Regions from separate parts of the Exiguobacterium sp. UBA6282 genome, predicted to be linked through region 1. Evidence: predicted binding sites of a transcription regulator. Region 1 holds the regulator's gene; each other region holds the start of a gene.
What was found. The regulator Rex, encoded in region 1, represses fermentation and respiration genes when NADH is low (regulators of the CRP and FNR family bind a similar motif). The targets are predictions, from matches to a motif close to TTGTGAAATATTTCACAA.
Positions count from the first base shown of each region.

Region 2: B2751_RS05365 (L-lactate dehydrogenase) is a predicted target of Rex. The motif match lies at 2,551-2,568, and genes of this name have one in related genera.
Region 3: B2751_RS14240 (cytochrome C oxidase subunit II) is a predicted target of Rex. The motif match lies at 2,557-2,574, and genes of this name have one in related genera.

Region 1 covers NZ_DJUM01000013.1:7,741-11,938, reverse strand. The annotation lists gene B2751_RS03145 (S8 family serine peptidase) at 1-261, opposite strand, end outside; tRNA gene B2751_RS03140 (tRNA-Ala) at 484-559, opposite strand; gene tatC (twin-arginine translocase subunit TatC) at 664-1,443, opposite strand; gene B2751_RS03130 (twin-arginine translocase TatA/TatE family subunit) at 1,451-1,648, opposite strand; gene B2751_RS03125 (redox-sensing transcriptional repressor Rex) at 1,648-2,307, opposite strand; gene B2751_RS03120 (ATP-binding cassette domain-containing protein) at 2,475-4,198, shown strand, end outside.
Region 2 covers NZ_DJUM01000020.1:68,638-72,835, forward strand. The annotation lists gene B2751_RS05355 (M42 family metallopeptidase) at 1-582, opposite strand, end outside; gene B2751_RS05360 (GNAT family N-acetyltransferase) at 743-1,252, opposite strand; gene B2751_RS05365 (L-lactate dehydrogenase) at 1,508-2,464, opposite strand; gene B2751_RS05370 (DUF92 domain-containing protein) at 2,628-3,407, opposite strand; gene B2751_RS05375 (5-formyltetrahydrofolate cyclo-ligase) at 3,401-3,946, opposite strand; gene rpmG (50S ribosomal protein L33) at 4,004-4,153, opposite strand.
Region 3 covers NZ_DJUM01000054.1:78,836-83,033, reverse strand. The annotation lists gene B2751_RS14255 (response regulator) at 1-105, shown strand, start outside; gene B2751_RS14250 (b(o/a)3-type cytochrome-c oxidase subunit 1) at 205-1,896, opposite strand; gene B2751_RS14245 (cytochrome c oxidase subunit II) at 1,898-2,368, opposite strand; gene B2751_RS14240 (cytochrome C oxidase subunit II) at 2,381-2,494, opposite strand; gene B2751_RS14235 (Crp/Fnr family transcriptional regulator) at 2,727-3,440, opposite strand; gene B2751_RS14230 (CDP-glycerol glycerophosphotransferase family protein) at 3,598-4,198, opposite strand, start outside.

The sequences.
Region 1 (4,198 bases):
TTCCTTTTCGGCATTACTCAATGTGCTATACCGCTTGTTTTGAGCTTGGGCGATTTGAATCGCCGGTTTTTGTTCCATCTCAATGACGACTCGGACTTTATCCGATTGTTTGTAGTTCTTTTCTTGCCCCGATTTCTTCAGTGAGAGCGCCTGCGGTTTTTGACCCGTCGCTTTGTCTTGCGAGGACAGTGCACCTTGCGCACTGACTAGATTGGAAGACGTCATTAAGACGGCTGCCATAAGTGCAATCTTCTTCTTCATGCGTTCGTTTCCCCTTTTCTGTAAAACCATAGTAGTAATACTAATAAAACAGTTTAAAGAAAATTCTGTATTTTTAGTTTAATGAAGTTAATGGAAATAAACAATTTATATTTGTCTATTTTTTTAATTTATTTCTTTTTGGTGACATTTTATATTTGGAAGGAATTTAACTGGGAACATAAAAAAACTCCTCGAGCACTCGAGGAGTTGAACGTATGCACTTGGTGGAGACTATCGGGATCGAACCGACGACCTTTTGGCTGCCAGCCAAACGCTCTCCCAGCTGAGCTAAGCCCCCATGAATTATCTTTAGTATACGCATCGCTAACTGCTTTATCAATATAAACATAACGCTTTCATAAAAAAGAATTCCTCCCGAAATTGCTGGAAGGAATTCACGATTCATTTATTCAATTCACGCATCAAATCCGCCTGTCGTTCAAGCTCTGCCTGTTGCTCGAGGATCAAGACCTTTTTATACGTCCGCGCAGAAATCAAGATACTGATTTCATAGAGAACGAACAACGGCACTGAGATCATCAAGTGTGACGTCACGTCCGGCGGTGCGATCAATGCCGCAACGACGAACAGCGCGAAATACGCATATTTCCGATTCTTTCGCATGAAATATGGCGTCACAAGACCAAGACGTGTCAGGAACATCGTCACGACCGGCAATTGGAAGAGAAGACCAAACGGCATCGTCAACCGGATCAAGAAACTGAAGTAGTTTTCGACCCCGATGACTTGCTCGATCCCCAATTCTTTCCCGAGATCCGTTGAGACTTCGAGCAAGAAAGGAAGCAACCAGAAATACGAGAAGGCTACACCAGCCAAAAATAGAAAGAAGATGACTGGAATATATGTCAATGTTGCTTTTTGTTCCTTTTCATAAAGCCCTGGTCGGACGAATGCCCACAGTTGATACATCCAGAACGGTGACGCTAAAATCAGCGCGATGATGAACGCAAGATTCAAATACAACATTAAAGGATCGGCGACGTTGAAGGCATTTAATCCGATACCGAGCTCTTTTAAGTCCGCTTGCAGAAAACGGACGAGCGGTCGGACGAGCGGAAATGCGACAGCGAACAGGACGACGACGATGAGGAGCGACCAGACAATCCGCTTACGCAGTTCGTCTAGGTGCGACGTCATGCTTTGTTCTTGATCAACCGTCATGATTCAATCACTTCTCTTTCGGTTCGTCCTTTTTATCGTCGTCCATGATGCCGTTCGTGGCATTCTTGAACTCTTTCAATGTTTGACCGGCAGCACGACCGAATTCCGGTAACTTCTTCGGTCCGAAGATGATCAACGCGACGACAGCGATTAATCCGATACTCGCAGGTCCGATACCTAACGTGAGCGGGATAAGGTTTTCCATTATGATTTCACTCCTTCAGCTGATTGCGAATAATGCTTCATGAAATAAACTAACGACTGCAACTCGATCGATAAATCGATGTGATGAACCCGAACGCTCGCTGGCACGTTCAACCGTGCAGGCGTAAAGTTCAGAATGCCTGTCACACCATACTCGACTAACTCATCCGCTACTGACTGTGCGAACTGGGATGGAACCGTCAAGATGGCGACATCGACCTGATTCGCTTCGATTTGTTCTTTCATGTCCGAAACATGATAGATTGGAACGTCATGCGTCGTTGTTCCGACCTTCTCTTCGTCCGCATCAAACGCAACGACTATCCGAGTACTATTATTCTTTAAAAAGTTATAATTTGCAAACGCTGTTCCGAGATGACCGACCCCGATCAAGGCAACATTCGTCACCTCATCTTGATTCAAGGTTTTCCGGAAAAACGTTAAGAGATGTTGAACGTTATATCCATACCCCTTCTTCCCTAGTGCCCCAAAGTAGGAAAAGTCGCGACGAATCGTTGCTGAATCAACCTTCACCGCCTCGCTTAACTCAGCAGAAGAGACGCGGAGCTTACCTGAATTGTATAAACTTTGGATGAAACGATAATATAGCGGCAACCGTTTTGCTGTCGCTTGTGGAATTTTTGTGTCTGGTCCATTCATCCTGCAGTTCCCCCTTCGGCCACATCCATCGTGGCACCCAAATCTTTGCAAAAAGCTTTCTACTCTCCTTGATTGTAAACCACTTCACATAGAGTCACAAATAATATATTCCGCAGGACCTCGCGCTTTTGTTCGTGATAGACTAAAGGGTGGAAGGATGGATGGAAATGATACTCTTACAAGTCAACCAACTCTCGAAATCATTCGGCGTCGAGCCGATTTTAGAAAATATCAAACTAGAAGTACAGGAACGCGACCGAATTGCGCTCGTCGGTCGAAATGGTGCCGGTAAATCAACCTTGCTCAAAATCATCGCTGGTGAACTCAGTCATGACTCGGGCGATATCATGAAAGGTAAAGATGTCAAAATCGGCTATCTCGCGCAAGACAGTGGTCTCGAATCGAATGAGACGATCTGGAACGAGATGCTGACCGTCTTTGAACATCTGCAAGAACAAGAACGGACACTGCGCCGGATGGAAATCGAGATGGGCATGGAGCACATTTTGAACGACCCGGTCGCTTACGATCGACTTCTGAAGACGTACGATCAAGCGCAACACGACTTCTCAGAAGCAGGTGGTTATCAGTTTGAAGCGAATATTCGCTCCGTCCTGCATGGCATGCGCTTTTATCCAGACGATTACTCACGCCGGATCCAGACATTGTCCGGGGGTCAACGGACACGGCTCGCCTTAGCGAAGATGCTCCTGCAAGCACCAGAGCTTCTCATTCTCGATGAGCCGACAAACCACCTGGATATCGATACGCTTGCTTGGCTTGAAAGTTACCTCGGTGGTTATCGTGGTGCCGTTCTGATCGTCTCGCACGATCGGTACTTCCTCGATCAAGTCGTCAATGTCGTCTATGAGCTCTCTCGTAATGTCTGTCGTAAGTTCACGGGGAACTATACGAAGTACCTCGAGCAAAAAGCGGCATTGTACGATCAAGAAATGAAACAGTTCGAACAGCAGCAAGAAGAAATCGCAAAGATGCAGGACTTCATTCAACGAAACATCGCTCGGGCGACGACGACAAAGCGTGCTCAAAGCGTTCGAAAACGGCTCGAGAAGGTCGACCGGCTCGATCGACCAGATGGAGATGAACGCAGTACGGTCCTCTCCTTCCCAATCGAAAAACAGAGCGGGAATGACGTTCTTCAAGTCAATCAACTGGCGATCGGTTACGAAGAAGCTGTCTCAAAAGACATCACGTTCCGCTTGCAACGCGGCGAATCACTGGCACTCGTCGGACCGAACGGAATCGGGAAGTCGACGCTCTTAAAAGTCCTCGTCGGTCGTTTACGTCCTCTCTTCGGTGATTTCCGTTTCGGCACCGGCGTCTCGATCGGGTATTACGATCAAGAGCAAGCGGAACTCAATGACCGGAACCGTGTCATCGATGAGATTTGGAACGAATGGCCACTGATGCGCGAACAAGAAGTCCGTTCTGTGCTCGGACAATTCCTGTTCAGCGGCGACGATGTCTTCAAAATCGTTCATGAATTGTCTGGTGGCGAACGCGGACGTCTCGCGCTCGCAAAACTGAAACTCCGGAAGACGAACGTCCTCATCCTTGACGAGCCAACGAACCACTTGGATCTTGATTCGAAGATGGTCCTTGAGAACGCTCTCGTCGACTATGAAGGTACGCTACTCTTCGTCTCCCATGACCGCTACTTCATCGATCGGATCGCGACACGCGTCATCGAGATGAGTGAAGCTGGTGTGACAGAATACCTCGGCGATTATTCGTACTACACAGAGAAGAAGGCCGAACAAGAAGAAATCGCTCGCCTTGAAGCCGAAGAGGCAAAAGCGGCAAAAGTCACGGCATCGAAGACGATCGACAAAGAAGCACAGAAAGAAGAAAAAAAACGCCGTCAGCAAAT
Region 2 (4,198 bases), on a different contig from region 1:
TTTAATCAATTCAAGCAACAAAGCAACCGATGCTTTATCATCGAGATGGCGCGATTTCACAAACCCAGTTTCCGTATAGAGGAAACGCGGATCAAACGTCACGACGTCTCCTACTTCAATCCCCGCGACGCGCGTCTCTTCGGCTGTCGTCGAACGAATATCAAGTCGGACTTCAATATTATCAGCGGACCGTTCCGTTTTGTTCGTCTCGCGTGACGTATGGACACTCGAATGATGGAAAACAATCGTACCGGAAATTGTTTGACCGTCCATCTTATGCACGAGACAGTTCTCTCCTTCGATCGCTGTCCAAGCATAGCCCCCTAATTGTGATAAACTGAGTCGTCCCGTTGGTAAAATCTCTTTTACCATTGCCCCTAATGTATCGACGTGTGCCGTCAGTAACCGCGTGCGAGTTGAAGCACCAGGCAAAGTCGCTAAGATGGCTCCTTTCTCGAGTTTTCGATACGTGATGCCTTCTGCCATCAATCGCTTTTCTACGTATGTAATCGCTTCTTTCGTCGAACCTGTCGGACTTGGAATCGAGACCAGCTCTTCAATCGTACGTATGACTTCTTTCATGTTCATTCGCTCCCTTTCAATCGGACTACAACGTGCTATCCGCTTTGTTTTCATGATAACAAATATTCATTCTTTGTCGGTACTGATATCCTACATCCACTACGCGAAAAAGCTGTAGCGCTTTTTTGCTACAGCTTTTTGTCCACACCATATAATGAACTTAGACGTATTTTTTCATCCAAATATCATCGCGGTATGTGCCATCTTCTAATTTTACGGAGTCTGGATCTTCGGCATATACTTCAAAGCCGAGCGATTCGTAAAGACTTTGCGCTGCTTCATTTCCTGATAATACGGCAAGAATGACTTGCTCAACGTCTGGTAACTTCTTCGCCTCGTCGATCAAGGCCTCCATTAGAGCACGACCGGTCCCTCCACGATATGCAGGCGAAACATATACTCCGGAAATCATCGCTTTGTGCGATTCACGTGACAGTTCATATGGCTTGACCTGACCAAACCCAAACAATACATCGCCGTCGAACATACCGAGCCAAATCTCATCGGAGTCGGGTTCTCCTTCTAGACCTTCTCGTACTTCGCGGATCGGGGTTTGCTGTTCATCGTCAAACGAATGACCGAACGCATCTGGATGATTCTTTAATCCCTCAAGGCGTAGATTCCAGTATTGTTCTGCATCCTCTTTAGTTAATTTTCGAAAAGTATACATGACTGTCGATTCTCTCCTTTTTTGGGTTTCATGACGTACAAATAATAACGGAAAAACGCTTCTATCTCTTACTTAACCCTTTTCTAGTAAAATAAAACCTAGATTTTTTTCTCTTTTAATTTCACTTAAATACAGTAGTGATGTTTGCCTCTTTTTTTCTCATAACAAAAACTCAAAGGTGGACACTAAGATACAGGATCACCATTTGAGTTTTTAAGCTCTCTATTTATGAGGTTTTCGTCATGCTTTGCGCCGTTAATCTTGCAAGACAGGTTCGAGTGTCTGACGCAATACATCAGCAGAATGATGAAACTTCTTCATTTCTTCTTCCGTCAACGCGACTTCAATGATTTCCCGCACACCTTGACGATTGATGATCGCCGGTACTCCGATGTGAATGCCGGAAATCCCGTACTGCCCATCTACATACGCCCCGACCGTCAACAAACAGTTCTCGTTCCCAAGGATGGCACGCACGATTCGAACAAGTCCAAGTCCAATCGCATAATAAGTTGCTCCTTTACGTTCGATAATATGGTAGGCAGCATCCCGAACGTTGATATAGATTTGATCAAGGTCTGCTTGAGAATAACGATCGTCCTCAGCAAGTAGTTCATCAATTGTTTTTCCATAAATACGGCTATTACTCCAGGCAGCGAATTCCGTATCTCCATGTTCTCCAAGAATGTAGGCATGGGCATTGCGAGAATCGATGTGAAAGTATTCTCCAAGCATTTGACGCAGACGTGCTGTATCGAGCACCGTTCCTGATCCAAATACGCGTGATTTTGGAAGACCGGAATATTTCCAAGCCAGATGTGCCATGATATCAACCGGATTGGAAGCCACGACGATGAGACCATCAAAACCAGAATCCATAATCTGACGAATCATTTCTTTCATGATCAATGCATTCTTTGCGACGAGATCGAGTCTCGTCTCTCCTGGTTTTTGAGGAGCTCCCGCCGTGATGACGACGACCTCAGCCTCTCGGCAGTCCATATAATCTCCAGCCCAGATCCGCATCGGTGAAGAACTAAACGGGGTTCCGTGGTTCAAGTCCATCGCTTCACCTTCTGCTTTTGCTTTATTGACGTCAATGATGACAAGTTCCTCACAAAGTCCGGCTGTTGACATCTGATAAGCAAAGCTTGAACCGACCGCACCTGCTCCGATTAACGCCACCCGTGTTACTTTCGCATGTAATTCCATCTCGTTATGTCCACCCTTTCATTCGTTCTAAGAGTTTGTTAACTATCTCACAAATAAATTGTAACATCTTTCACATTCTTTGTAATATGTGAAATTAATCACATTTGTCCATTTTGTGTCATCGATATCCTAACATAAGGAATTACCCTGTCATACTTTGCACTTACCAGAATCGGACGATGATAAACCCGATTCCACTCGCTAGACCACTCGTCATGACGTTTACCGCATCATTTCCAAGAAACCAAATACCCGATACGTAAGCTGTCGGTTGTCCATGATGCTCTCGTTTTTCCGTACGTTCCCCGCAAACTGAACATTCATACACGCGTTGCCACATTGCTCCAAATAGTGTATCGAGCAGACTTCCAAGGACACCGATACCTGTCACAAGTAAGGCCTCTGTCAAAGAAAGAGAGAAGATCCACTGCGCTGCTAAAGCGATGAACGCAGCTCCAGCAATTGTTCCTAACGTTCCGATTAACGACATCGCTCCGCTCGTTCCTGCTGGTACCCGTCGTAATGTTTTCAAAGACCATGGATCACGTCTTGAGAGTGGACCGATTTCCGAAGCCCATGTATCGGCATTCGATGCCGCGATGACGAATAGGAATAACAAGAGATATGCAAAATTCATCGTCATGGCGTAGGCTATAGCAGCGACGAACGCTACTCCTCCATTCGCAAGTACTTGCCATCCGTCACGTGCACCCTCTTTTTCGACGATCGCGTCCACGGATTTTTTTCTAGAACGCCCAATTTTCGATAAAAGACTCGAGCTGCCAAAGAAGAGTAAGAGCACCACTAAACCTTTCAAGCCGAATCCAAATGAGACACCACTGCCGACGAGCATTGTCAAGACAGCCCCGCTTGTCGTCAACAAGCGAAAATATCGTCCAGTCCAGGCGAGAATGAGACAAAATAAAATCGTAACACTTAACATCGGATAACCTCTTGGTCCGTGACGATGAGATCAACTGGGATATCGAAGTCTTCCACTTCAAAATCTGGAAAGAGCTGTTCTGAAAAGGCGATGGATACTTTACAACCTGTGTATGTCACGAGTGCACGATCATAATAACCGCCTCCCCACCCTAAGCGATAGCCATCCCGTCGATAGGCGCGTCCCGGAACGAGACAAAATCCCGCTTGATCAAGTGTAGTGCGACGAGCTGAATCCATTGGTTCTGCGATCCCCATCTGATTATGCTGCAATTGATCTTCTGGTCTGTATTCATAAAAGACCATCTCTTCTCCGACTACTTTCGGTATCAAGACCGTCTTGTCCTCTTGCCACGCTTGTTTAATCAATATGCTTGTATCACATTCATTTCGAAATGCTAACGTGATTGCGACACAAGTCGCTTGTTGCCATTCAGGCAATAACAAAACATGTTCGTGTATTAACCGTTCCTTTTCAGCACGGTTCTCCATCACATCTAATCTTTCTTTGATCAGACGGCGTACTTCTTGTTTGTTCATAACTGTCTTCCTTTCCACAAAAAAAGCCATCACACGAAGTGACGGCTTCCATCTCAATTATTTCACTTCACGGTGAAGTGTGTGTTTACGGAGACGTGGGTTGTATTTCTTCAACTCAAGACGCTCTGGGTTGTTACGCTTGTTCTTTTTAGTGATATAAGTACGGTCACCAGTTTCAGTGCAAGCTAATGTGATTTTAACGCGCATGGAATTCCCTCCTATCTAGCTCTCGATGTATCAAGTGATTTTGCT
Region 3 (4,198 bases), on a different contig from region 1:
TTAAAAACCGTCAAAACACATGTCTCGAACATCTTATCAAAACTAGATGTCGTAGACCGTACACAAGCTGTCGTCTATGCCTTCAAGCATAATCTCGTCAAATAAGATTTAGCCCTTCATTACTTATTCTTTAAGCGCATGCCAAAAACCCCGAATCGTCTCTTAGTCAGAGACCGTTCGGGGTTTTGATGTTGTACGAAACGATTACCAAAGCTTCCATCCCGGAGCGCCTGGAGGGGCGTTTTCAATCATATGCCAAATCGGTACTGTGTACGCAAACGCAATCAAAGCGAACGTTACAAAAATCCATAGCTTCCAATTTTCAAAGAAGAGTGGCGTTGCCATCGCCTCTTCTTCCGTTTCAGCAATCGGAAATTCTTCCGTTCCTTTTGGTGTACGAAATGCAAGTTGGAACATCGCATACAAGAACAATAGAATCGAGATGAATAAAATCGTCCCACCAATTGCCATGGCGACATGATATGGAATCCAGTCAGCGACGATCGAATCTTTGAAGTAGGCGGCAGGACCCGTCCGTCGTGGATTACCGAGTAGACCTGAGATATGCATTGCTGTCGACATGAAGAGCATTCCGATCGTCCAGGCAGCCGTTTGAATAAGCCCAAGACGATTCATTGCCGCTGTTAACGTTCGACCACGTAAGAGCGGGACAAGCCAGTAAGCCGTTCCAAAGAACGTCAATGCCACAGCGGCACCGACCGTGATATGAAAGTGTCCTGTGACCCATAACGTATTGTGAACGATGATGTTTAGTTGATGGGATGCGTTGATGACACCACCTGCACCTGCAGGAATGAAGAACAACATCCCGATGAACGGTGCAAGAAAACGTACATCGCGATACGGCATTTTTTTCACCCAACCAAATACCCCGGTCGCCCCTTTCCGACGACCCGCCAACTCAAAAGTCGCAAACATCGAGAAGGCTGTCATCAATGATGGAATGATGACGAGGAACGTTAAGACGACTTGGACATACTTCCAAAAAGCAGAAATCCCCGGCTCTAACAATTGATGGTGAAAACCAACCGGGAACGAAAAGAGGAGGAACAATAAAAATGACATACGTGCTAACGCGTCAGAAAAAACCTTTCCACCAACGATTTTCGGGATGACTGTATACCAGACGATGTAGGCAGGTAACAACCAGAAATAGACGAGTGGATGACCAAAGTACCAAAATAGCGTCCGGGATAGCTCGATTCCGACCTTATCCGTCCAACCAAGGGATAAGGGAAGGAGCTGAAAAAGAATCGTCGCTGCTACTCCGAGTGTCGCAACCACCCATAATAAGGCAGTCATAATACTCATGTATGCTTGAAGTGGTGGATGAACGCCAGGGTGTTCCCGTTTATAATCAGCATACATACGGAACATGGCACCAGAAGCAATCCACGTTCCGACGACGAAGATGACGAGTCCAATATAAAATACTGGATGTGCCTTGAGTGGTGCATAGAATGTATAGAGGACGGAAGCTTCTCCTGCAAGTACCATCCATGTGACGAGGATGACACCAAGGATCATGAACCAGAACCCAACCCACCCGAGACGTCGAGGAAAGTCTTCGAAACGTCCAAAGGATTGACCTAAAAATGAAAACAGTAATCCAAATATGAATAATGTCGTAAAGACGATCGCAAGCATTAACCCGTGGGCAGTGAGAAGCTCATAGTAGCCGACTCCAGCAATTTCTGGAATGACACCTGTCCGCACCATCGTTTGCAACAATCCACATAAACCACCAATCAATAAGGCAACGAGCGAAAAACTAACATGTGCGAAAGCGAGCTTCGCTTCCTTAATTCCGATGACGGTAGCAGGCAGACCACGCTCCATCTCGAACTGTCTTAATTTTTTTGAAATGGCATTCATCTTATTCCACCACCTTGATTTTGGTTGCCATCATATGATGACCCGATCCACAGTATTCATTACAGACGACCAAATACTCGCCAGCTTCCTTGAATGTATATTCAATGGAATTGATATGACCAGGAACGACCATCATATTGACATTCGTCTTGACAATTTCAAAGCCATGGACGACATCTTTTGATGTCACCAAAAAATCAACCGTTGCCCCTTTGGGAATGACCATATCTTTTGGTGTGAATTGGAACGCTTGTGCGACGATGATCGCTTCGTATCGGTCGTCATCGATTTTTTTTAGTCCTGGCTTGTCGAATGGTTTCGTTTGATCAACTTTCGTCGGATCAATCAATGTTGCATCGGATGGCGGTTGATTTCCGGATGCAAAAGCGGATACGCCGATGATGGTTAAAAAGACGCCAAGCATCACTGCTCCAAAAATCAGCCAGATTTTTTCTAGACGATGAATATGCATTGTGACTCCCCCTTACCGTGATAAGAATAATAGAAAGATTGAGCTCCACATCCCAATGATGATACCTGCTACGATCAGGACGGCAATAAATGTTCCTTTGAGGTTTGATTCTGATTTTTGGTCCATGGTGATTACTCCTCTCCTGCTTTGAACTTGTCTTTATTGTAAGAATTCAGCAAGTTCGGAAACTGTGATATATATCACTTCAAATGTGAAGAATCCGCACTTTTCTTTCTAAAAACACACAAAAAGTTCACATCTGAACAAGAGAAGGAGGCACGACTCATCTACAAAAAAAACAATCCATACATGAGACAGAAAATTCTGCTTCACGTTTGAATTGTTTGTACACTATCTATTAAATTCGACAAACACCTGCTGGGCATCCTTCACAATGACACAGATCACGCAGATATTGTGCATCATGAATGATGATTTCTTTTGGCGTCATCGAAATGACACCTTCTTTTTTCCACTGGGAGAACATCCGATTGACCGTTTCACGCGGTGCGCCAATCAATTGACCAAACTCCCCATCGGATGGACGTTTTGCAAGACGGTAGGTTTCTCCTACTTGTTCCCCTTCCATCGCGATGAGACGAAGTAACGTCGAAGCTAACGCACCCGGTTTTCCGAACAATAGCAAGTCGCGCAATTTAGTCTCCGTCTGTTTCCGCATCAATGCTTGCCACCGCATGATTTCAAGCGCAAAAGTACCATCCTTTCTCATGAGTTCCTCTAATTTTTCTTTTGAGAGGAAACCGATGATACTATCCTCCATCGTCTCGATACTGTATGAACTCGGAAAAGCTTCTCCTACATCAAATTCACCAAATAGATCCCCTTTGAAATATAAGAACATGAGTAATGGACTGCCTTTTTTCGTCAACTTCGATAGTTTGACGCCTCCTTGTTTCACATAAAACAACTTGTCGTTCATTTCCCCTTCCCAACAGACGATGGAATCCTTTTTGAACGTCGTTTCCGTCATGAAGCTCTCTAGTAACGTTCTTGTCTCAGGTGATAAGATGAATGTATTCGCTTCAGTCGTTCCACAAGTCAGCATATCCATTTCTCCTCTCCTTTTCTTCTGCTTTTAGTATAGAACATCACAGTTCAAAAGAATGGATTTTCAAAAGATTGTCAAACTTTGTTCAATGTTTCACATTATTTTTGAAAAAGTATCTGACGACCGCTTTCTAAAACTAAAGCAATCGTCAGATATAGTATTACATACCTGTTCCGTAATAATGATGAACGATTCGTTCAACTGCTTGACCTGGTGGGTGATCATACCAACTTGTTTGGAATTCTTGCATGTGCTGACGGCACTCTTCAAGTATCGCGTCAGACACGATCCACTCCATCAATTGCGCAATCTGCTCCGTCTGTCGCACCGGTAATGGTTTTGGATACTGATCGACAAGTCCTGGTAGTTGTCGATATGTATCGATGTCCGGTGTGTATAAGAACGTTGGAACCTCAAGAAGACAGCTTTCAAATGGAATCGACGAATAGTCGGTCACCAGAACATCCGTGATGAGCAAATAATCATTGATCTGATACGTGTCATCCACAAGATGTATATGGGCGGAACGATAGGTCGAAAGCGCTCGAATCGTCGGATGTAACTTAACAAGAATCGTCCAGCCTGTTTTAGCCAGTTGTTCAAATTGTTGAATCGTGTGATCTTCCGTTCCTTTATATTCGCGGTAAGTCGGGGCATACAATAGAATCCGGCGGTCGGGTTTTACATAACGTTCTTTTAAATCAAGCGCCCGATGTTCCCGCTGAACCTCATCATACCAATAATCCGTCCGCGGCATGCCG